4 regions of the Marinobacter sp. DS40M6 genome follow, and region 2 is predicted to be linked to each of the others. Evidence: predicted binding sites of a transcription regulator. Region 2 holds the regulator's gene; each other region holds the start of a gene.
What was found. The regulator sigma-54, encoded in region 2, starts transcription at its own class of promoters, with help from an activator protein. The targets are predictions, from matches to a motif close to ANTGGCATNNANNTTGCTNT.

Region 1 (5,944 bases), on a different contig from region 2:
AAGGACGATCATCCTGTATGGAGAGTCAGGCGCTGAGCTGAAGCGGGTGGCGGGAAGCACTTGGGTGCCGAGAGTCTACCCCATGGCAGAACCCGGCCCCACACGGGATGAGACGTTTGTGGGTGTGCTCAGTGACGGCGAGTTTTTGATTACATCAGTTGCAATGCTGTTGGACTCCGGTCTTGCAGGCGCACAACCTGTGCTGTCGGGACTTTCTGAGTCTGCCAGGTTGGCGTCACTCTCTTTGATCGAGGACGACAAATACACAATCATCGCGGACCGTGGCGTGTTGCACAAGGTCGATGAAATCAATCGATCTGCCTCTTTGTTTGCTGATTTCTCAGATAAGTTTGCGGATGGTTGGGCGCTCGACGATGTTGTCGTTATGGGCGACAAAGCCATCGCTTTATGGACGACTTTTCAGGGTGCTGATCGCTCAGACCCTCTCGGTGAAGTCTATACCGTCGATCTGAGTTCGGGTGAGGTCGATTTGCTTCTTGCGGTGGAATCTACGTTTGTTGCTTCTCGAACGGAATCACTGCTTTTCGTCAATTTCCTGGATTTCTCAGGTCGTAACAGAACCCTGATTGTAGGCCGGCCCGGTGGCCCGGTTGTGCCTAACGCGGAAACCTACTATGCAACGTCGATGAATCTGACTCGTGGCGGAGACCGAGCAAAAGTGCTGGCGATGAGCTCTTCCATCGAGAGGGATGTGCTCAGCCCTGCGGGATTGCTCAACCCCGACATATGGGCCGTCAATGAAACCACCGGGAACATAACAAGCAAGGTAATGACGCTGCCTTACAATTGTTACTCTATGGACTCTCTTTATGCGATTAACAGTCACCTCAGTGTCGTGTCTTTCTGTGAGGATGGGTTCGCAATAGAAGAGCTGGAGCTAGAGAGAGGGACATTGAGTTTCGTCACCTCGGATCTGCGGGCAATAAACTGAAGGGTAATGATTGGAAAGCTAAAAGCCTCACCAGCTTGAGCCTGGAGGCCCACGTTCCGGCTCCGCAAAACACCTGTCGAGCTTGCGGAGCCGAAGCGCTCTACTTATGCCTTGCGACTACGGCGACGCAGTCCAAAACCCAGGGCGCCAAGCCCCAGCAGGGCCAGGGTGCTGGGTTCCGGAACCGGGTTGGTCGGAGTAATCGGGCTACCGGCGTCGAAATCGTTGTTGTCAGTATCGCTCAGGAAGCTGAACATGCCTGAGAACAGGCTGCCATCGAAATCGATAGCCATGGTTGTAAACAGGTCGTCGTAAAATACACCATCGAGGGAAAGCTTGTCGGAGTATTCAACGTTCACGGTTGTGCTATCCGTCAGATCGCCGGAATTGGACAGTCGAAAAGGCTTGCCCAGGGCTGAATCTGGTGAGCGGGAGTCGCTACCAACAATGTCAAAGATCGTGTTTCCCGGACGCCCGTTCAATACGATGCTGGTGACGTCTTGAACGGAATTGAAGGTAAACGGGGAGCTGTAGGTGTCTCCATTGATAGACAAGCTCCAGCCACTACCGATGGCTTCGCCATAGGAAGAGCTGCCGACTGTACCGTCAAATGCCACGGTTTCACAGGCTGCGCTGGCAAAGCAAGTAGTGACTTCCATGCCGTCCATCAGCGAGCCGTCGGTTGAATACCCGGTCAGCATTTCGGTGTTGTAGAGGTCGCCGTCAGAGTTGACGACGTTTACGATGGGGGCTGCGTAAGCGTTCCCAGCCATTGCAGCGGCCAATCCCAGGCCAATCACTATTTTGTGGTCAAATCCTTTCATACTTCATTCTCCTTGCGTTTTTACAGATATCCATATTCACCCCGCGTTTCCTGCAGAGTGGTCTCCGGACTGCGTTCTCAGCAAGAAAAAAGCCAGCTTGGATATTTTTCGGTTAAAACAGCCGGTTGCCATTTTCTGAATACTCTGGTCACCGGTGAGGCATTGAAAAGTGTATAAAAAGTCAACGCTTAAGATCTGGATGGCTGTATCCCGGCCGGGCCGATGTACTAACCTGTTTGGCATGACTGTTTTTCGTTCTTAGTCTCTCACTGAGATCCAAAACCAATAAGGGATTCGCAATGAGCTCCAACGCTGATCAGAACATTCGCCCCGACTATGACGACGTCCTGCAGGCAATCGCCGACTACGCTCTCGGCTATCGGATAAAAAGCAAAGAGGCTTGGAATACCGCGAGAAACTGCCTGATAGATACCCTCGGTTGCGGCCTTCTCGCCCTGCGTTTTCCTGAATGCACCAAGCACCTTGGGCCGCTGGTTGACGGCACCGTTGTACCCCATGGCGCCCGTGTTCCGGGCACTCCTTACAGACTCGATCCGGTAAAGGCGGCCTGGGATATTGGCTGTATCGTGCGCTGGCTGGACTACAACGATACCTGGCTGGCGGCGGAGTGGGGCCACCCCTCGGATAACCTGGGGGGCATACTGGCCGTGGCGGATCATCTGTCCCAGAAGCGGGTGGCGGAGGGCAAGGCGCCCCTGACCATGCGGGATGTCCTGGAGGCTATGATCATGGCCCATGAAATCCAGGGGGTGCTTGCACTCGAAAACTCGTTTAACCGGGTGGGGCTGGATCACGTTGTGCTCGTCAAGGTGGCCTCAACCGCTGTTGTCGCAAAACTGATGGGTGCCAGTCGCGATCAAATGCTGTCGGCCTTGTCCCATGCCTGGGTGGACGGTCAGGCGCTGCGAACCTACCGTCATGCGCCGAACGCTGGCTCCCGAAAATCCTGGGCGGCGGGAGATGCAACGTCCCGGGCCGTGCGGCTGGCCGATATTGCAATGCGGGGAGAAATGGGTATCCCGGGGGTGCTCACGGCGCCCCAATGGGGCTTCTACGACGTTCTGTTCAGCAAAACCAATAAAGATCAGAAACTGAAACCTGAGGACAAGCGTCAGTTTACTTTACCCCAGGCTTTTGGCGCCTACGTGATGGAAAACATTCTGTTCAAGATTTCCTTCCCGGCCGAGTTCCATGCTCAAACAGCGGCGGAAGCAGCGGTCATACTTCATCCCGAGGTAAAAGACCGCCTGGATGACATCGAACGAATCGTTATCACCACCCACGAATCTGCCATCCGTATCATCTCGAAACAGGGCACATTGGCAAACGCGGCCGACCGGGATCACTGCCTTCAATACATGGCTGCTGTACCGCTGATTTTTGGGAGGCTGACAGCGGAGCATTATGAAGACAGCTTCCATGAGGCCAATCCGATGATCGACCAACTCCGAGACAAGATGGACGTGGTTGAGGATGAGCGATACACGCGTGAGTATCTGGAAGCAGATAAGCGCTCAATTGCCAATGCGATTCAGGTGTTCTTCGCCGACGGCACCAGCACGGATAAGGTGGCAGTTGAGTATCCCATTGGCCATCGCCGTCGCCGAAAGGAGGGGATTCCCCTGCTTGAGGATAAGTTCCGCCATAACCTGGCGACCCGGTTTCCTGGTCAGCGCTGCGAGAAGATCTTTAACCTGTGTAAAGATCAAGCGCTATTGGAGTCGACCCCCGCACACGAATTTGTTGATCTGTTTGTTATCTGAACTGATTGGAGCGCCTGCTCTCCGGGCATAGCGAGGGGTTGTCGAAAAACTTTACATTGAGAAAATGTGCGGGCTTCTAACTGACTGAAAATGAACCAGTTGAAGCCGTGGCACGTCTTATGCAGTAGTTACTCCCTATCGAAGACGATTCTGTCAGCTTATATGGAGTACTGATATGAACACACTACAAACAGTCGGCGCCATTGGGGTTCTCCTTGGCGCCTGCAACTGGGCCAGCGCTGCGCCCATTCTCAGTATTAGTAGCCAGGGCGCTACAGCGGCCGCCTCCGCGGAACAGGACTTCCTGGACGCTGCGCATTCCGGTTATCTCACCGAAACGTTCGATGATAATTCTTTTTACACCGTTGGAAGCCAGGCCGGCACCATCACGTCCTCAGTGGGTTTTGGATCCTTTACCAGTGCGGTGCCAGGTTCAGGCGGTTTGTGCGATAGCGGTCCCTATAATTGCAATGGCGGTCTTGCCGTATTGAACGCCGGCGCCAGTCCCTTTAGCGGGCGCTATTCCGTATCTGGGGATAACTGGTTGGACAGTATGGATGCACGCCAGATGGTTATTTCTCCAGCGACTGGTTTTAACGCCATGGGTTTCTATATGACAGACCCCAACGATGCTGGCGGACGCCTCTCGATTGGCGGGTTCGATTTCAGCTTCAACGACATATTTGGGTCCGCTCTGGGCAACGGCAGAGTTTTTTATGTCAGCCTCTATGACGCAGCGGGTTTGGGGGATGTCAGTATTTTTTCCAACAACCCCAATGATGGGTACGGCATCGACAACATAACAGTCGCCAATGTCACAGAGCCGGGTACGCTGGCTTTGTTCGCGCTGGGACTGCTAGGGATTGGACTTTCGCTTTCGCGGAAGTCAAAGCGCAATCGCTGAGGATCAATGGCGGTGTGTCAGTATATTTTACGCAACCCAAATATTGCCAATGTAAGTTATTGTTTAATAATGAATAAATAATTGGCACGACAACTGCATTGGTTTGGGCGGTTGATGAGAATCATAAGATGTAGACAAGGAGCAGTAAAATGAAAATGACTTCAAAGCTGATTGCAGCGGCGATGCTGGTGGGAACGTTCTCGGTAGCTCAGGCCGCTCCAATGGACGTTTTCGACCTGAAAACAGACGGTGGCGCGGACGTGTTTACCGATTCCCTCGGTGAAGGCGCGTTCTACGACAACGGAGCCTCTTTTGCGAAACTGAACGATGTTGATGGTAACCAGGATTCAGCCGGTGCCTTCCTGCTGTTTGAATTTGCAGGTTTTGCGAACATCAACAACTTCGGTATCTATAACCTGAACGACACCAACGAAACACTTCAGGTGTTTTCAGGGTCGGAAGGCTCTGGCGGTCGCCAGGTAGAATTTGACCTGGACGCTGGAACGGCTTCCACTCACTTCGGAACAGCCAACATTGGCTCTACGTTCGGCTTCTATCTGCAGCGCGGCAACACCACGTTCTATTCAGATGCCAGCCTGAACGGCGGCGTTGACATGACGCGGATCTTTGACGTGACTGGCAGCCAGAACAGCAGCTTCTTTGGCAGCTCACTGATTGTGGCCTTCGAAGACCTGATTGATGGTGACTTTGATTACAACGATCTGATCGTTGGAATTTCAGACGTGCAAGCAGTGCCTGAGCCAGGAACGCTCGCTCTGTTTGGTCTTGGCCTTCTGGGCCTCGGTATGACTCGCCGTCGCAAGTCAGCCTGAGCTATGTAAGCCATGAAACACCCTGCCTTGATCTCTGGGGCAGGGTGTTTTGCGTTTCTGGCGTCGCGTTGGGTGCTGTCCTTCTACTGTCCCTGATTGCAGTATCATTAAAATACAGTAAACTCTGTTCATCGTTAGATCTGCAGCATGGGATGCGCAGACGCATTTCCAGTGAACAGCAAAAGGAGTTGGCGTGGCCCACGTCAGATTGTTCAGGCACTACATTCATGTCCCTTTCGTTATTCTGGGCTTAATTGATTTTGTTGTCCTGGCCGTAAGTTTCTCGCTTGCCGCATTTTTTCGCCACTTCGGCGAAGTGTCCTTCTTTCTCGACAGCTATGTATTCCTGCTGCCTTCCGCTGTTGTTTTCAGTCTCGTCAACCTGGTAGTCATGATTGCCCTGGGTGTTCATCAGTCCCGCCTGGAAGAAGGCATGTCCGGGATGATGCTGAGGACCATTTTTTCGCTCATTATCGGCGTTCCGGCGGTGAGTGTTCTATTTATCATCGGCAACGACTGGCTCTGGTATCTCGGCTTCACGGATCTCCTCACATCGGCCTCGGTCTTTGGATTCTTCCTGCTGGGAATATGCCGTTGGGTCTTCTTCGCAATGGCAGGTAAGGACGCGTTCAAGCGAAAAGTTCTCG
Region 2 (5,944 bases):
CGCAACCACCACTGCCCAGAGCAATCCGTTCAGGGCACCCGCAATAAATTCGCGGTTTAGCAGCCAGCCCACGTTGGCGCCACTGATTTGTCCCACGGCCATGCCACGGATGACCAGGGTCAGGGTCTGACTGCCGGCAATGCCGCCCATGGATGCCACGATGGGCATCAATACCGCCAGCGCCACAACCTTTTCGATGGTCGCCTCAAACAGCCCGATCACGGCCGAAGCGGTAAAGGCCGTAAGCAGGTTGATGCCCAGCCACACGGCCCTGCGCCGGGTGGTCTTCAGAATCGGTGCGAAGGTGTCTTCGTCTTCATCAAGACCGGCCATGCTCATCAGGGAGTGGTCTGCGTCTTCGCGAATAACGTCAACCACGTCATCGATGGTGATTCGGCCCAGGAGTCGGCCTTCCTCACTGACCACGGGTGCTGAGATCAGGTCGTACCGTTCGAACAGGGTTGCCACCTTGGTGTCGGACAGCGTAACCGGTATCGGTTCGATGTCCGTGTCCATCACCTCCCGCACGGTTGCCGCCGGGTTGGATACGAGCATTTTGGTGATAGGCAACATGCCGATGAACTCGTCGCGTCGGCTGACCACGATAAGACTATCCGTCATCGGCGGCAGGTTGCGATGACGGCGCAGGTAGCGCAAAACCACGTCGATACTGATGTCCGGGCGCACCGTAATGGTGTCCGTGTTCATCAGGCCGCCGGCGGTATCTTCCGGGTAGGAGAGGACTTCTTCGACACGTTGGCGATCCTGCTCGTCCATGGTGTCCAGGACTTCCTGGATGACCGTGTCGGGCAACTGCTGCAGTAAGTCGGCCAGATCGTCCGACTCGAAATCCTCGATGATGTCAGCCAGTTCCTGAGCGTTCAGCTGGCTCAGGAAGTAACCTCGGATATCGTCATTCAGATACTGGAGGACTTCGCCTTCAAGCTGCTTGTCGACCAGGTTCCAGAGCAGGGCACGCTGGCGGGGTGGTGATGACTCCAGCAGGTGGGCGATGTCACTGGGGCTCAGGCCGCCATTCAGGATGCGGGCAACCTGTTTCAGGGCGCCACTGTCCAGCGCTTCGCTCAGGGAGCGAAGGCGTTGGCGCGCTTGGCTTTTCTCCAGAATATCGGTCATGGATCACCCACGGTCAGAAAACCCTCGTATTATAGCGGAGTTAGGCAACATAGGTGAGGAAGAGTTGTAGGTGAATGCCGTAGACGGGCAAGGATGTCCAGTGTGGAGGTGGTTATTCGCCTTCCCCGAAGTAGTCGTTGATCAGCGTAACCAGCGCATCGACAGCTTCGGACTCATCCGGACCGTCTACAATCAGCTCTACCTCTGATCCCTGGCTGGCGGCGAGCATCATGACTGGCATGATGCTTTTGGCGTCCACCTGTCGCCCTTTGCGGCTGATCTGAATGCTGCTGTCGAATTCAGATGCCTTGCCCACCAGTTTGGCTGCGGCCCGGGCATGGAGCCCAAGTTTGTTGATGATGGTAATGGGGCGGCGGATCATAGGCGGTTCAGCTTTCCCTGCTTTGCAGGTGGGGCAGTTCGGTGTGGCGAACCTGCACATTGCTGTATTTGCCCGAGAAATAGCGGCCGAGCTGGTCGCAGATATAAACCGAGCGATGCTGGCCACCGGTGCAGCCGATGGATATGGTCATATAGCTGCGGTTGCTGTCTGCGAACGAGGGTAGCCAGTTTTCCAGGAATTGGGTCAGGTCTTCGACCATCTTACGGCTCAACGGCTCCTTTTCCAGGAAATCGATAACCGGCTGGTCGGTGCCCACAAACTGCCGAAGGCTGGTGTCCCAATAGGGATTGGGCAGGCAGCGCACATCGAACACATAGTCCGAATCCAACGGCACGCCGTGCTTGAATCCGAATGACTGGAATAGCAGTGCCAGTTCCTGGTGGCGCCTGCCCGCGACTCGTTGCTTTACCATATCCCGGAGCTCGTACATGGACAGCCCCGTGGTGTCGATGTAGAGGTCTGCCAGCTTGGAAAGCGGCTCCAGAAGCTTCTTTTCGTTACCGATGGCCTCCCTCAGGGAGGTCTTGTCATCACTCAGTGGATGCTTTCGGCGCGTGGCATGGAAGCGCTGCAGAAGAGACTGTTCATCGGCGTCGAGATAGATGATCTCGATGGTTACGCCAGTATCCTGAAGGCTGCGGTAGATATCCTCGAAGTTGCTCAATTCTCCGGAAAGGTTACGGGCATCGATGCTGACCGCCATCTTTCCCAGCCGGCTGGGAGAGTTCTGGTTGGTGGCTTCCTGTGTGAGGGGGAACAGGAGGCCAATGGGCAGGTTGTCAATGCAGTAAAAGCCCAGGTCTTCCAGAACATGTAACGCGGTACTTTTCCCGGAACCTGATCGGCCGCTGACGATGATCAGTTTCATAGCCCGTTCACCTTGGATGTGGAGTTGTTCAGCTTGTTTCGGCTGTCATCCGGCGATAGAGAGAGCCTGCATCAGTGCACTGACGCAGCTGGTCGCAGAATGCACGTTCGTTGAACTTTTCAGCAAGTTGGCTCAAAAGCTCAAGATGCTCGCTGGTGGCTTCCTTGGGGACAATCAAGGTGAAGACGAGGTCCACCGGCTGGTTGTCGATAGCATCGAACGCAACGCCTTCTTCCAGGGTCAGCAAAACGCCAACCACGTGATCCAGCCCTTCCAGTCTGCAGTGGGGGATCGCGATGCCCTGTCCGATACCCGTGCTCCCCAGTCGCTCCCGTGCGACCAGATTAGTGAATATCTGGGTGTCGCTGAGCAAAGCGTCGTGTTGCTGGATCTGCTCGGCAATGGTTTCCATAACCCGCTTTTTGCTAGAGGCAGGCACCCGGCAAAGGGTTAGCTCCGGCGCGAGAATGTTCTCGATAGTCAGGGATGTGTCGGTCATGAATCGACTGCATTTCCGTAAAAAAAGGCTGCGGCACGTGTTGCATGGTTAGCCAGTGCCGCAGCTCGATTAACTGTCATGCCGGGGGCGTCGTCCTAGCGGGCGCCGTTCCCGTGCATCCGGTCTACGTTCTTTTCCTTGTGCTTCAGAATCTGCCTGTCCAGCTTGTCTACCAGTCCATCAATGGCAGCGTACATATCGCTGTTTTCGGCCTTTGCGTGAATCTCACCACCTATCACGTGAAGCGTAGCTTCCGCCATCTGGCGCACTTTTTCCACCTCAAGGGTAACCTGGCAATTGCTGATGTGGTCGAAGTGCCGCTCAAGCTTTTCAAATTTGCCTGATACGTAATCTTTCAGTGCGGGAGTCAGTTCTACGTGATGGCCTGAAATATTGAGTTGCATAGGCTTCTCCTGTTTTCAGCTTGCCGGCACCCGTTAGGATACCGGCTGTGTGCCACAGCGTTATGCTGCAGGCGGTATACTTTCAGGAAAGGGCTCTCCCCGTGAGGCCGGGAACAGACGCTTCCTACACCAATCGCTTTCGCTCGTTGGACGGAGGAATGTGCATTGCCTCGCGATACTTGGCCACGGTTCGTCTAGCCACCTTGATACCCTGGTCTCCTAGCATGGCTGCAATTTTGCTATCGCTCAATGGCTTTTTCGGAGTTTCCGTTGCAATCAGCTTCTTGATCATCGCGCGGATTGCCGTGGATGAGCACTCTCCACCCTCGTCGGTACTGACATGGCTCGAGAAAAAATACTTAAGTTCAAATATGCCCCGCGGCGTGTGCATGTATTTCTGGGTGGTGACCCTTGAAATGGTCGACTCGTGCATTTCCACCGCCTGGGCAATATCCGAGAGAATCAAAGGTTTCATGGCTTCCTCGCCATGATCCAGGAATCCCTGCTGGTGCTCGACAATGCGCGTGGCCACCTTAAGCAGGGTTTCGTTGCGGCTCTGCAGGCTCTTGATGAACCACTTTGCCTCCTGCAACTGGTCCCGCAGGTAGGTGTTGTCAGCACTGCTGTCAGCACGCTTTATAAGAGAAGCATAGCTTGCATTCACACGAATGCGCGGTGCAATTTCAGGATTCAGCTCCACGCGCCAGCGTTCATTGTGCTTGCGCACGATCACATCTGGGATGACGTAGTCTGGCTCGGCCTGATCCAGGGTGTCGCCGGGACGGGGGTTTAACCCGGTAATAAGTGCCAGAACGTCCCGTAGCTGCTCTTCTTTCAGGCGGCTGCGGCGTAACAGCTGGGCGTAATCACGGTTACCCAGCAGGTTTATGTAGTGGGTAATCACCAGTCGCGCCTGAGCCAGCCAGGGTGTTTCCGGGGGCAGCTGATTCAGCTGGATCAGCAGGCATTCCTGCAGATTACGGGCGAACACGCCGGGTGGATCGAAGTGCTGCAGGCGATGAAGAACGGCTTCCACTTCGTCCAGTTCCAGCGGGTCTTCGTCGGATTCGTCCACCATGCCTGAATGAATTTCTTCAAGCGGAGAGGTCAGGTAGCCGTGGTTATCAACCGCATCCATCAGGGCATGGGCGATGGCCTGATCCCGCTCGCTCATGGGCGTCAGGTTCAGTTGCCATTCCAGGTGGTCCTGGAGCGTTTCGGTGGGGGAGTTACGGGTTTCGAAGTCGTGGTCGTTTTCGTCGTCGTTACGGGCTGCTGACGCGGGGGCTGACTGGTAAATGTCATCCCAAGCGGTGTCGACGGGAAGATCATCGGGAATGGTGTCGGGACTGTCCGTTTCTGATGACCAGTCAGGTCCGTTTTCGGATTCGTCCCACTCAGCAGCGGTGTCTGAAGCGGTGTTGGATTCCTCGGTTGACGCTGTTTCAGACGACTCGTTGTCACTGTCCGTTGATTCCGGATTCTGGTTGTCGTCGTCTTCGGAGGTTTCCAGCATTGGGTTGGATTCCAATGCCTGCTGGATTTCCTGCTGGAGGTCCAGGGTGGAGAGCTGCAGAAGCCTGATAGCCTGTTGCAGCTGGGGCGTCATGGTCAGGCTTTGGCCCAGCTTTAACTGTAGTGAGGCTTTCATAACCATGGTTCAGGATCCGTCACTCGGTCTCTCTCTTCCGTCACTCAGGCTCTCTCTTTACGTCATCAGGGCGCTTTCTGGAGCCGGGGTTGCACAAAAACTCTTTGTATGCTGGCTACTTGCCGCACCAAGCAAGTTCTTTGCCGAGTGTACTACAGGCGAAACTCGTTGCCCAGATACACTTCCTTGACCTGCTGGTTGGCCAGTATATCGTCCGAATTACCAGAGGCAATGATGTGGCCGCCGCTGACAATGTAGGCATTCTCGCAGATGTCGAGGGTTTCCCGCACGTTGTGGTCGGTGATCAGTACGCCGATACCCTTGTCCCGCAAGTGTCGGATGATCTGCTTGATGTCGCTCACGGAGATCGGGTCGACTCCGGCGAAGGGTTCGTCCAGCAGGATGAACGCCGGCTCCATCGCCAGCGCCCGGGCAATTTCCACCCGTCGTCGCTCGCCGCCTGACAGGGCCATGCCGACGCTATCGCGGATGTGGGTAATGTGAAACTCTTCAAGCAGTTCCTCTAACTTGGCCTCCCGGTCAGCGCGTTTGAGTTCGCGGCGGGTTTCCAGGATCGCCAGTATGTTGTCGCGTACGGTGAGCTTGCGGAACACGGATGCTTCCTGGGGCAGGTACCCGATTCCCTTGCGGGCACGACCATGCATGGGCAGCGGCGTTATGTCCTGATTGTCGATGGTGATTCGACCGTTGTCGGCGGGAACCAGGCCAACAATCATGTAGAAACACGTCGTTTTTCCCGCGCCATTGGGGCCGAGTAAGCCGACGATCTCGCCACTGCGAATTTCCAGGGAAACGTCGATGACGACCTTCTTCTGTTTGTAGCTTTTTGCGAGGTTACTGGCCCTGAGAACTGCCATCGATATCCTGTCCGTTAGGGTTGTTATCTGGATTGCTACCGGCGTTGCCGCGCGGCTGGATGACCATTTCGACGCGACCGCTGCCATCGCCCTGGTCAGCAGAG
Region 3 (5,944 bases), on a different contig from region 2:
TCTTGTCGGTAAAGAGCTCATCAGGCTCTTTACAGCTCAGTCACTTACATTGCTTTTTTAAAGCACTGAGTGATGAACCTGTTTTAATACAATGATGTCGAATTTGCAAATTTTTAATCGAGACTTTTTAGCTCAATTAAGCTTAAAAGGGAAACTATTTATGCCATGAACTGTCATCTGCTTTCGCGAAACTTTCTCTTCAAATCCGGGGCCAGAAACCATTAATTTGTTTAAAATCAGAAAATTAATGGCCAAAAACCGCTTCACGGGCGAACTAGGAACCCAGCCTGCTGGCTACTGCTGCACCAGAAAAGAACAACCACCGTTGCAATGCCTCGCAATAGGGCGACACCTCAACCCCGCCCTGGCACACCCGACACCTCCAGAAGAAACGTGACCGGCCCATCGTTTACCAAGGCCACCTTCATGTCCGCACCGAACTGCCCCTGCCCAACCCGATCTGCGCCCAACCGCGACTCACACGACGCCACGAATTCATGAAACAGGGCTTCGGCGGATTCCGGACGCGCAGCCACCGAAAATCCCGGGCGAGACCCGGACCGGGTATCAGCAGCAAGCGTAAACTGGGGAACAACGAGGAGGGAGCCGCCCGTATCGAGCAGGCTGCGATTCATCCGTCCCTGGTCGTCGGGAAATACCCGGTAGGCGAGTAGTTTTCGACACAGTTCCCGCACCGTGCTGGAGTCGTCTGACTTCTCAACTCCGAGCAACAACAACAGCCCCGAACCAATCTCGGAGATGACCTCATTGTCGACGGTGACGCTGGCGTGGGTAACCCGCTGTATCAGCCCTTTCATCAAGCTCCCTGCACAAGGACTCAAAATTCGGAACGAAGTTTATCCACGCACCAGGCTCGCCGCAACCTTCTTCATGTGACTTTACGTATCCCTACCTTCAAGCTTCGCGGCGACCTCATCGACCCCACGCATCAGGGCATCAATGATGGCGGGCTCGGACGCTGAGTGTCCTGCGTCCCGTATGATCCTCAAGTCGGCTTCTGGCCAGGCCTGGCTCAAAGCCAGAGCATTGTCCAGCGGGCACACCATGTCGTAACGGCCATGGACAATGATGCCTGGAATATCTTTGAGTAACGCCGCGTCACGTACGATCTGATTATCGTCCAGAAACGCATTATTCATGAAGTAATGGCATTCGATTCGTGCCAGGGCAATAGCCACATGGGGGTGCCCGAAGTGCTCAACCACACGAGGGTTCGGATGCAGGGTTGCACACCGCCCCTCCCAGATGGACCACGCCTTGGCGGCCTGTATCTGCTCCAGTTCGTTGCTGCTCGTCAGGCGACGGTAGTAGGCCGTCACGAGATCGCCACGTTCATCCTCAGGAATGGGTGCCAGGAAATCGCGCCAGTAATCAGGGAATACGCGGCTCGCACCTTCCTGGTAGAACCAGTGGATATCTCTGGGCCGGCAAAGAAAAATCCCCCTCAGCACCAGGCCAAGCACCCTGTCCGGGTGCGACTGGGCATACACCAGGCTCAATGTAGATCCCCAACTACCGCCAAACAGTATCCATCGGTCTACCCCAAGAAAGGCCCGCACCGTTTCCATATCGTCCACCAGTTTTTGCGTGGTGTTTCCTGAAAACTCGGCCAGCGGGCTCGAACGGCCGGCGCCCCGCTGATCCATAAGAATAACCCGGTAGCGCTCGGCGTCGAAAAAACGGCGGTGATAGTCCTCACATCCGCCGCCGGGCCCGCCATGGACAACCAGAACGGGAATACCATTCGGATTGCCGCTTTCTTCAACATACAGTTCATGGGGCGGATCAACCGCAATGCGATGCTGGGCGTTGGGCTTGATATCAGGGAACAGGGTGAGCATGAGGCGCTCCGGACAAAGGATTTAACCGGAGTTTAGCTGAAGACAACGAAAAAGGGGCGGGCCACATTGGCACCGCCCCTTAATATCACGTACTGAAGATTACTTCTTATGAGCGCGCTTACGCTCATTCTCGGTCAGAAGCTTCTTGCGCAGGCGGATCGACTTGGGCGTCACTTCCACCAATTCATCTTCATCGATGAACTCCAGAGCCTGCTCAAGGGTATGCTTGATCGGCGGCACCAGGCCGATGACCTCGTCCTTGCCGGACGCACGCATATTGTCCAGCTTCTTCCCCTTGGTGGGGTTAATCACCAGATCGTTGTCACGACTGTGAATACCACACAACTGACCTTCGTACACTTCCTGGCCGGGATCCAGGAACAACTTGCCCCGGCTCTGCAGTGTTTCCAGCGAATAAGTCAGCGCGGCACCAGTTGCCATTGACACCAGCACACCGTTCTGACGACTGGTCACATCACCGCTCTTAATAGGGCCGTAATGGCTGAAGGTTGAAGTCAGAATACCCGAACCGGAGGTCATGGTCAGGAAGGCGTTACGGAAACCGATCAGCCCGCGCGCCGGAATCGTATACTCAAGACGCATACGGCCCTTTCCGTCCGGCACCATGTTGGTCATTTCACCCTTGCGGAGCCCCATCTGATCCATAAGCGCACCCTGGTGCTGCTCTTCGATGTCGATGATGACGTTTTCGTACGGCTCCTGTTTAACACCATCGATCTCACGGATAACCACTTCCGGACGACCCACGGCGAGCTCAAAGTTCTCGCGACGCATGTTTTCGATCAACACTGAGAGGTGCAGCTCGCCACGGCCGGATACCTTGAACTTATCTGCCGACTCACCTTCTTCAACTCGCAGAGCAACGTTGTGCAGCAGCTCTTTTTCCAAACGCTCTTTGATGTTGCGGCTGGTGACAAACTTACCTTCCTTGCCACAAAACGGTGAGTCGTTGACCTGGAACGTCATGGAAACCGTCGGCTCATCCACCGTCAACGGCGGCAAGGCTTCAACATTGGCCTGGTCACACAAGGTGTCAGAGATGTACAGCTCATCCATGCCGCTGACGCAAATAATGTCGCCCGCCTGCGCTTCGTCGACTTCAACACGCTGCAGCCCGGAATGGCCCATGATCTTGAGAATACGGCCCTGGCGCTTTTTGCCGTTGGCACCAATGGCCGTAACCGGAGAGTTGGTTTTAATTTTGCCGCGCATAATGCGGCCGATGCCAATAACGCCCAGGAAGCTGTTGTAGTCCAGCTGGGAAATCTGCATCTGGAACGGACCATCCCGGTCGACGTTGGGTGCAGGTACGTGATCAACGATGGCCTGGAAAACCGCGTCCATGTTGTCGTCCAGCTTTTCGTGATCCATTCCGGCAATGCCGTTCAGGGCACTGGCGTAGACAATCGGAAAATCCAGTTGCTCATCGCTGGCGCCAAGGTTGTCGAACAAGTCGAACACCTGATCCACTACCCAGTCCGGGCGAGCTCCAGGGCGGTCAATCTTGTTCACGACGACAATCGGGTGCAGGCCCGCATCAAACGCTTTCTGGGTGACAAACCGGGTTTGTGGCATCGGGCCATCAATAGAGTCAACCACGAGCAACACGCAATCGACCATACTCATGACACGCTCGACTTCACCCCCGAAATCGGCGTGACCCGGGGTGTCCACGATATTGATGTCGTAGTCGTGCCACTTCAGCGCCGTGTTCTTGGCCAGAATGGTAATACCACGTTCTTTTTCCTGGTCATTGGAGTCCATGACACGCTCGTTTTCGAGCTCTTTGCGATCCAGAGTGCCGGACTGGCGAAGAAGCTGGTCAACCAGTGTGGTCTTGCCATGGTCAACGTGGGCGATGATGGCGATATTACGAAGTTTATCAATCACAACTATAATCCTGCAGCATGCACTGAATGACCTGAGAGGTCTTCAGTAGGCGCAAAGCCCCTTACATGCCGTCTCAAATCCGTAAAATGAATTTCATTTGTCGGGCCGGGAAGCCCGAATACCCCCTGAAGAAACTCAGCGTCTGTGCTGAATACCTGAGGCAAAAATGAAGTGGCGCGCAGTATATAGCAAACTCACTTGCGTTTATATGAAGAAAAACGCTTATCGAAGCAACAACCCAACCGCATCATTTTGGTGCATTATTTCAGCTATCGCACCGTTTTAACGCACCACGAAAGAGCGATAGGGCCACCCAATCAGCACATATCGCTCCAAAACAGCCCGAACGCCTTGGTATTGCGCACTTGTGGCGCATGCATCAAAAACTGGCAAGGCTATTGCTAAACCTTAAGCAGCCGAATTTGCAGGTAACTCGCAACAGCTTTTGTTAAGCTGCCCTACCTGAAAGAAAGATCGGGAGTCAGCACTGCTGAACGATCCGGCAACAATGTACACAGAAATCGCCCGCACGGCGGGATAACAGACGGAGCATGCACAATGTCCAAGACGATTGATCTGATCAAGGAACACGAAGTCAAATGGATCGACCTGAGATTCACTGACAGCCGTGGCAAAGAACAACACGTAACGCTGCCGGCCACCGAGGTGGACGAGGACTTTTTCAGCGACGGCAAGATGTTCGACGGCTCTTCAATCTCCGGCTGGAAAGGCATCAATGAATCCGACATGATTCTGATGCCGGACGACAGCACCTCCGTGCTGGACCCGTTCACCGAAGAAACCACACTGAACATTACCTGTGACATCGTAGAGCCTTCCACCATGCAGGGCTATGAGCGTGACCCACGCTCCGTTGCCCGCCGTGCGGAAGAGTACCTCAAGTCCACCGGCATCGCTGACGGTGCCCTGTTTGGTCCAGAGCCTGAGTTCTTTGTTTTCGATTCTGTTAAATGGAATGTGGATATGCAGGGCGCTTCCTACCACATCCACTCTGAAGAAGCCGCCTGGGTATCCGGCGAAGACTTCGATCGCAACAACATCGGTCACCGCCCGGGTGTTAAAGGTGGTTACTTTCCGGTTCCGCCAGTGGATAGCCTGCACGACCTGCGTGGCGCCATGTGTGCCGCTATGGAATCCATGGGCCTGGAAATTGAGGTTCATCACCACGAAGTCGGCACCGCTGGCCAGTGTGAAATCGGCGTTGGCGCCAACACCCTGACCCGCAAGGCTGACGAAGTGCAGATTCTCAAGTACTGCGTACACAACGTGGCCCACGCCTACGGTAAAACCGCCACCTTCATGCCCAAGCCTGTGGTTGGTGATAACGGCTCCGGCATGCACGTACACATGTCCCTGAGCAAAGACGGCAAGAACCTGTTCGCAGGTGACAGCTATGCCGGCCTGAGCGAAGCAGCGCTTTACTATATCGGTGGTGTCGTCAAGCACGCCAAGGCCATCAACGCCTTTACCAACCCTGCAACCAATAGCTACAAGCGTCTGGTTCCGGGCTACGAAGCACCGGTTATGCTGGCCTACTCCGCCCGTAACCGTTCGGCCTCCATCCGTATTCCATACGTGAACAGCCCGAAAGCACGTCGTATCGAAGTGCGTTTCCCTGACCCGGCGGCCAACCCGTACCTGGCGTTCGCTGCATTGATGATGGCCGGCCTGGATGGTATCCAGAACAAGATCCACCCGGGCGATGCCATGGACAAGGATCTGTACGACCTGCCGAAGGAAGAAGCGCTGAACATTCCGAAGGTTGCTGAAACCCTGTCCGAAGCTCTGGATTGCCTGGCTGAAGATCATGAATTCCTGACCCGCGGCGGCGTGTTCACCGAGGACATGATTGCCGGCTACATCGATCTGAAGCGCGGTGAAGTTGAGAAACTGAACATGACCACACATCCGGTCGAGTTCCAGCTCTACTACTCCTGCTAATCCGTTCGTAAGGATCAGCAACCCAGAAAAGCCCCGCCTCGTGCGGGGCTTTTTCGTGTACGACCGCACATTTCGGCCAGCCTTAACGGAATGTAACCAAGCTACCGGGTAATGGCGTTGAAATACTCATGACTGGCGCTGATAATCGGATAAAACAATCAAACAGGTTGTCTCTATGAATGCACGGTTCGCACTACTCTCAGGCATTG
Region 4 (5,944 bases), on a different contig from region 2:
GCAAATTTATTGCACTGACACTGATGGAACCGTTTTGCTGACAGCGTTAAAGAGAAAGGCATCCAATGCCTGTACATCGAGGAAACCATCATGAATTCGCCAGAACCCCTTCGCATCCTTCTGATCGACAAGGACCCCGAACGGGCAAGCCAGGTTTGCCAGGCGCTCAGACATGAGGGCCATGAAGTCATTCGCCAGCGCCCGGATGCTACCGGCCTAACCGCAGCGGTTGCCCGCGACCAGCCGGACATGGTGATCATTGATATGGACTCGCCCGACCGGGATACCCTGGAGAACATGAGCACCCTCAACACTCACGCACCCCGGCCCATCGTTTTCTTCGCCGACCAGCCCGGTGATCGCGCCACCATCCATGCCGCAGTGAAGGCGGGGGTCAGCGCCTACGTTGTCGACGGCATACAGCCGGACCGGGTTCGCTCGATCATTGACTCAGCCGTAGCGCAGTTCGAATCCTTTCAGGCACTGAGGACAGAGCTGGAGGAAACCCGCTCGGCACTGGAAGACCGCAAGGTTATTGAGAAAGCCAAAGGGCTGATCATGCGGCATGAAAACTGCGACGAGGAAACGGCCTATCGTATGCTGCGCAGCTCTGCCATGGAGCACAGCGAACGCCTGGCGGTGATGGCGGGGCGCGTTATCAAGCTGTTGGAACGACACAGCCAGGGCTCGGCCGGTGCCATCCAGAAAGCATCCTGATCAACGCTGTTAGGGAGCATCCATGGTTCGTCCAACCCCGCTTCACAAGCATCCCGGATTCAATGTCCGCCTCGGCTTTGTGCCGCTGCTCGATAGCGCACCATTGATTGTTGCGCGAGAGCTGGGACTGTTTGATGCCGAAGGGTTGGACGTGGAACTGGTGCGTGAAGGCTCCTGGGCATCATTGCGCGACAAGGTCAGTTTTGGCCTGCTGGACGGCGGCCACATGCTGGCGCCGATGCCGCTGAGTATGTCCCTGGCGACCGACCGCCCCAAAGTGCCCGTTGTGGTCGGCATGGTGCTGAGCCGCAACGGCAACGGGATTACCCTCAGCGCTCGGCTGCATCACGAACTGACCCATTCAGCCACGGATCTGGAGAACCCCATTGCCACCGCTCGCGCGCTGATACGCGTGGCCAGGGGCAGAGGCGAGCCAATACGATTGGCCTCCGTGGCGCCCTGGTCCAGCCATGACCTTCAGCTCCGGGACTGGCTGGCCTCTGCCGGGCCAGACGCGGAAAAGCACGTGCAGATCATCCCCGTATCCCCGATACAGATGGTGGACGCGTTTCGATCAAATACCATCGAAGGCTGCTGCGTCGGTGAGCCCTGGAACAGCTTGCTGGAGTACGAGAAGCTGGGGCATATTCTCCATTCCGGCCACCAGATCTGGCAGAACGCCCCTGAAAAGGTTCTGGGTATGCGCGCCGACTGGACGGAGCAGCACAACGTGATGCACCGGCACCTGTTGCGGGCACTGCTTGCAGCCTGTCAGTGGCTGGATAACCCTCACAACCATCGCCTGCTACGGGACATCCTGGCCAGGCCCGAGTATCTGGGTGAACAGATCAACGTGCTGGATAACCACCCGTACAGTCTGTTCCATCCGCGATTGCATCAACACTTTTTTCGCCACTCCGCCAACTTCCCCTGGCTGTCACAAGCCCATTGGCTGGCAACCCGCCTGACGCTCCGGGGTCAACTCGGCCCGGTGGACGGCGACATGGTTCGTCAGGTCGTCAGGCCGGATCTGTTCCGCAACGCCGCAGCTTCCATGGGCATTGACGCACCGGTTATCGACAGCAAGACTGAGGGCCGGCACCAACTCCCCTTTACCCTGTCGGGGCGCTACGGCCCCGTGGATGTTGCCAGCGACCGCCTGTTGGGAGAGCACCTCCACGACTGGCTGGCCGACAACCCCATGGCTACGCCCAATAAAGAAGCGTCACGCACTAAAACAGCCACGAAATCCCGCCCTCAATAACACTCATTTTTGTGCTCATTCATTATTATTTATAAATATCAATAACTTAAAAACATGGCACGCAGACTGCTTTGTCAACATGGACGATCTTGCATTCACTGCGCGGGTAAACGGCAGTGACGAAAACTGACAGAACATCAGGCATTGAGGCCTGCATCCCGGAAACGGGGGGCAGGCTTTTTTTTGTCTGAATAATACTCCGGGAGAGCACCATGCAACTGAGAACACTGGCAGCGACATTCTTGATCTTGACGGCGGCGGGCTCAGTACACGCCGACATCGGCCCGGCCGAAAAGCCAGACCTGAAGCTCGGCTTCATCAAACTGACGGACATGGCGCCACTGGCCATTGCCTGGGAACAGGGATTTTTCCTGGATGAAGGCCTGTTCGTGGAACTCGAAGCCCAGGCCAACTGGAAAGTCCTGCTCGACGGCGTGGTGACCGGCACCCTTGATGGCGCCCACATGCTGGCAGGCCAGCCACTTGGTGCGACCATTGGTTACGGCACCCAGGCGGACATCATCACCGCGTTCAGCATGGACCTGAACGGCAACGGCATTACCGTATCGAACGACGTATGGGAGCAAATGCGCCCACACATTGAAGACGGCAGCGACGGCAATCCCGCTCATCCGATCAGCGCCACTGCTCTGAAACCGGTCATCGACCAGTACCGTGACAAGGGCGAGCGTTTTCGCATGGGCATGGTTTTCCCGGTGTCCACCCACAACTACGAGCTTCGTTACTGGCTCGCTGCAGGCGGCCTGAACCCAGGCTATTACGCTCCCCAGCGTGGTGACACCAGCGGCAACATAGACGCCGACGTTCACCTGTCGGTCACGCCGCCACCGCAAATGCCGGCCACCATGGAAGCCGGCACCATTCAGGGCTATTGCGTGGGCGAACCCTGGAACCAGCAAGCAGTGTTCAAAGGCATCGGCGTGCCGGTCATCACCGACTACGAAATCTGGCCCAACAACCCTGAGAAAGTATTCGGTGTTACTGAAGCCTGGGCAGAACAGTATCCCAACACCCATCTCAGGCTGCTTCGTGCACTGATCCGCGCCGCCCACTGGCTGGATGAAAATGACAACGCCAACCGTGAAGAGGCGGTGAAAATCCTGTCCCGCTCAAGCTACGTGGGCGCCGACGAGGAAGTGATCGCTAACTCCATGACCGGCACCTTCGAGTACGAGAAAGGCGATGTCCGCAAGGTGCCGGACTTCAACGTGTTCTTTCGCTACTACGCCACCTACCCGTATCCCTCCGATGCCATCTGGTATCTGAGCCAGATGCGCCGCTGGGGGCAGATTGCCGAGCCGAAGTCCGACGACTGGTATATGGAAACCGCAGCCAAGGTCTATCGCGCGGATATCTACAAGGAAGCGGCCCGAACCCTGATCGAGGACGGCACGCTCAAGGCAGAGGATTTCCCGGACCTGGATGCGGAAAACTTTGCGCGCCCGCACCAGGGCGAGCTGATCGACGGCGTGGCCTTCACTCCGAGGGAACCGAACGCCTACATCGACAGCTTTGAGATTGGCCTGAAAGGCTCGCAAACCCCTTAAGACTTGAGTGTCAGGAGACATCACATGACCACGCTCAGCCAGACCGACTCGTTATCATCAGGCCAACGCTGGCTCCGTGCGTTGACGGAAAAGCTGTCCGGCCAGAACCTGGCCGAAACCTTCCGCCAGTTGCTGCTGCCAGCTATCGGTATCGCGCTGTTCCTCGGCTTCTGGCATCTGGCCGCGCCCCAGGTGCAAACATCGCTGGGGGCCTTCCCGGGCCCCGCCGATGTGCTGGAGCAGTCTGGGCAGTTGTGGCAGGAGCACAGCAACCAGCGGGACCGGGCGGCGCAGTTTGTCACCATGCAGGAGGATCGCAACGAACGCATCCTGGCGGAGAACCCGGACGCGGAGGTGAAAATCCGCGACTATCCCGGCGCACCCACGTTCATCGACCAGATCTTTACCAGCCTGGGTACGGTGTTGGCCGGCTTTGTACTGGCAACCCTTATTGCCGTGCCTCTAGGCATCATTATCGGCCTGAACCGCCACTTCTCGGCGGCCATCAATCCTCTGATCCAGATTTTCAAGCCGGTATCGCCACTGGCCTGGCTGCCGCTGGTCACGATGGTGGTCTCCGCTACGTACGTGAGTGATGACCCGATGTTCGAGAAGTCATTCCTGACCTCGATGATCACAGTCACCCTGTGCAGCCTGTGGCCAACGCTGATTAACACGAGCGTTGGGGTTTCAGCGGTAAATCCCGATCTTTTAAACGTTTCAAAAGTGCTGCAACTGTCGTTCTGGACTCACGTTCGCAAGGTCGTGTTGCCGTCATCTGTTCCGATGATCTTCACCGGCCTGAGAGTGTCCCTGGGCATCGCCTGGATGGTTCTCATAGCGGCCGAAATGCTGGCTCAGAGCCCCGGCCTCGGAAAATTTGTCTGGGACGAATTCCAGAATGGCAGCAGTGAATCCCTGAGCCGAATAATGGTGGCGGTACTGGCCATCGGTTTTATTGGCTTCCTTCTTGATCGAATCATGCTACTGATTCAGAAAAAAGTAGCCTGGAACGAATAAAACTCGGCATAGAGCTGGCAGGGAGGGTGGTCCGGGGACGTCAAAAACATGGATGTTTTTGTCGAGCGTACAGGGACGTATTCACAGCGTGCCCCGGACCACCCTCCCTGCCAGCTCGTACTCCGAAACCAGAGGAGAAAGAACATGAGTAAGTCGCATCTTGAATTGACCAATGTGCAGATGGCCTTTGATACAAAAGATGGGCCATTCGTAGCACTGGAAAACGTCGACCTGAAGATCCGAAAAGGGGAATTCGTTTCCCTGATTGGCCACTCCGGTTGCGGCAAGTCCACTGTGCTGAATATTGTGGCCGGCCTGCTCCAGGCTACCCGCGGTGGCTGCGTACTGGACGGGCATGAGGTGAACACACCGGGGCCGGAACGGGCGGTGGTGTTTCAGAATCACTCGTTAATGCCCTGGCTGACGGTTTACGAGAACGTTGAACTGGCTGTGCAGCAGGTATTCCGCAAATCCATGAGCAGAGCTGAGCGAAAGGAATGGATTCTTCACAACCTCAAGCTGGTCAACATGGACCACGCCTTGGATAAACGCCCCGGAGAGATCTCTGGGGGTATGGCCCAGCGGGTGGGGATTGCCCGGGCACTGTCGATGAAGCCCAGCGTACTGTTGATGGACGAGCCTTTTGGCGCGCTGGACGCGCTGACGCGTGCCCACCTGCAGGATTCGCTGATGAAAATTCAGCAGGACCTGAACAGCACGGTGATCATGATTACCCACGATGTGGACGAGGCCGTGCTGCTGTCGGACCGCATTGTGATGATGACCAACGGGCCGGCTGCCACCATCGGGGAAGAGTTGCGCATTGAGCTGGAGCGCCCCCGCAACCGGGTCACCCTGGCCGACCATCCAGAATATGTGCGCTACCGTCAGGCGGTATTGTCCTTCCTGTATGAAAAACAGCGCTTCCCCGGCAAAGGCGAGGATGAACAGGATAAGCCCACCGCTGAAGCCGAAGCGGCGTCGCAGGAAGACAGCTCACCGGATGTCGATAACGAGCATTCTGAGAGCCCCGTTCGCCGCATTGCATGAAATCAAACGGAGAAGCTCGCGCCCTTCAGAAGCACTCATCCGGTGCACGTCGCCCTGTCAGAGCGCACAGTTTTCGGGCCAAGCTCAAAGCGACATCTTTCAACTTACTGTAAATAAAGGACTAATAATTTTGGCACGGCGTTCGCTACTGTAGATACAGGGAAGAATGTCCCGGCTAAGGATCGGCCGGACCATCAGATCATTGTTGTTGGCATTGGCGCCGGACCATCGAGTTCCTTCGGGAATCAGATGCTCCGGCTTTTTTCGTTTTGGACACAAGAAGGGCATCACCATCATGAGCGCAAAGGCAGAACAGACTCTCGTT

Region 1: a site for sigma-54 is predicted at 1,854-1,873, ahead of JJO78_RS09420 (PEP-CTERM sorting domain-containing protein). Genes of this name have one in related genera too.
Region 3: a site for sigma-54 is predicted at 4,159-4,178, ahead of glnA (glutamate--ammonia ligase). Genes of this name have one in related genera too.
Region 4: a site for sigma-54 is predicted at 2,035-2,054, ahead of JJO78_RS02145 (CmpA/NrtA family ABC transporter substrate-binding protein). Genes of this name have one in related genera too.

What each region holds. Positions count from the first base shown of each region.
Region 1 is NZ_JAFCAE010000003.1:390,180-396,123, reverse strand. Features, by position in the region: gene JJO78_RS09425 (hypothetical protein) at 1-952, shown strand, start outside; gene JJO78_RS09420 (PEP-CTERM sorting domain-containing protein) at 1,057-1,776, opposite strand; gene prpD (2-methylcitrate dehydratase) at 2,076-3,560, shown strand; gene JJO78_RS09410 (PEP-CTERM sorting domain-containing protein) at 3,736-4,464, shown strand; gene JJO78_RS09405 (PEP-CTERM sorting domain-containing protein) at 4,614-5,297, shown strand; gene JJO78_RS09400 (TIGR03013 family XrtA/PEP-CTERM system glycosyltransferase) at 5,491-5,944, shown strand, end outside.
Region 2 is NZ_JAFCAE010000004.1:271,709-277,652, reverse strand. Features, by position in the region: gene mgtE (magnesium transporter) at 1-1,137, opposite strand, end outside; gene JJO78_RS12025 (HPr family phosphocarrier protein) at 1,250-1,519, opposite strand; gene rapZ (RNase adapter RapZ) at 1,527-2,408, opposite strand; gene ptsN (PTS IIA-like nitrogen regulatory protein PtsN) at 2,437-2,907, opposite strand; gene hpf (ribosome hibernation promoting factor) at 3,003-3,311, opposite strand; gene JJO78_RS12005 (RNA polymerase factor sigma-54) at 3,436-4,962, opposite strand; gene lptB (LPS export ABC transporter ATP-binding protein) at 5,115-5,840, opposite strand; gene lptA (lipopolysaccharide transport periplasmic protein LptA) at 5,818-5,944, opposite strand, start outside.
Region 3 is NZ_JAFCAE010000008.1:65,674-71,617, reverse strand. Features, by position in the region: gene dtd (D-aminoacyl-tRNA deacylase) at 354-818, opposite strand; gene pip (prolyl aminopeptidase) at 900-1,862, opposite strand; gene typA (translational GTPase TypA) at 1,962-3,773, opposite strand; gene glnA (glutamate--ammonia ligase) at 4,332-5,735, shown strand; gene JJO78_RS18200 (DUF4124 domain-containing protein) at 5,911-5,944, shown strand, end outside.
Region 4 is NZ_JAFCAE010000001.1:485,896-491,839, reverse strand. Features, by position in the region: gene JJO78_RS02155 (ANTAR domain-containing response regulator) at 91-717, shown strand; gene JJO78_RS02150 (CmpA/NrtA family ABC transporter substrate-binding protein) at 740-1,981, shown strand; gene JJO78_RS02145 (CmpA/NrtA family ABC transporter substrate-binding protein) at 2,194-3,549, shown strand; gene JJO78_RS02140 (ABC transporter permease) at 3,574-4,569, shown strand; gene JJO78_RS02135 (ABC transporter ATP-binding protein) at 4,750-5,619, shown strand; gene JJO78_RS02130 (NAD(P)/FAD-dependent oxidoreductase) at 5,915-5,944, shown strand, end outside.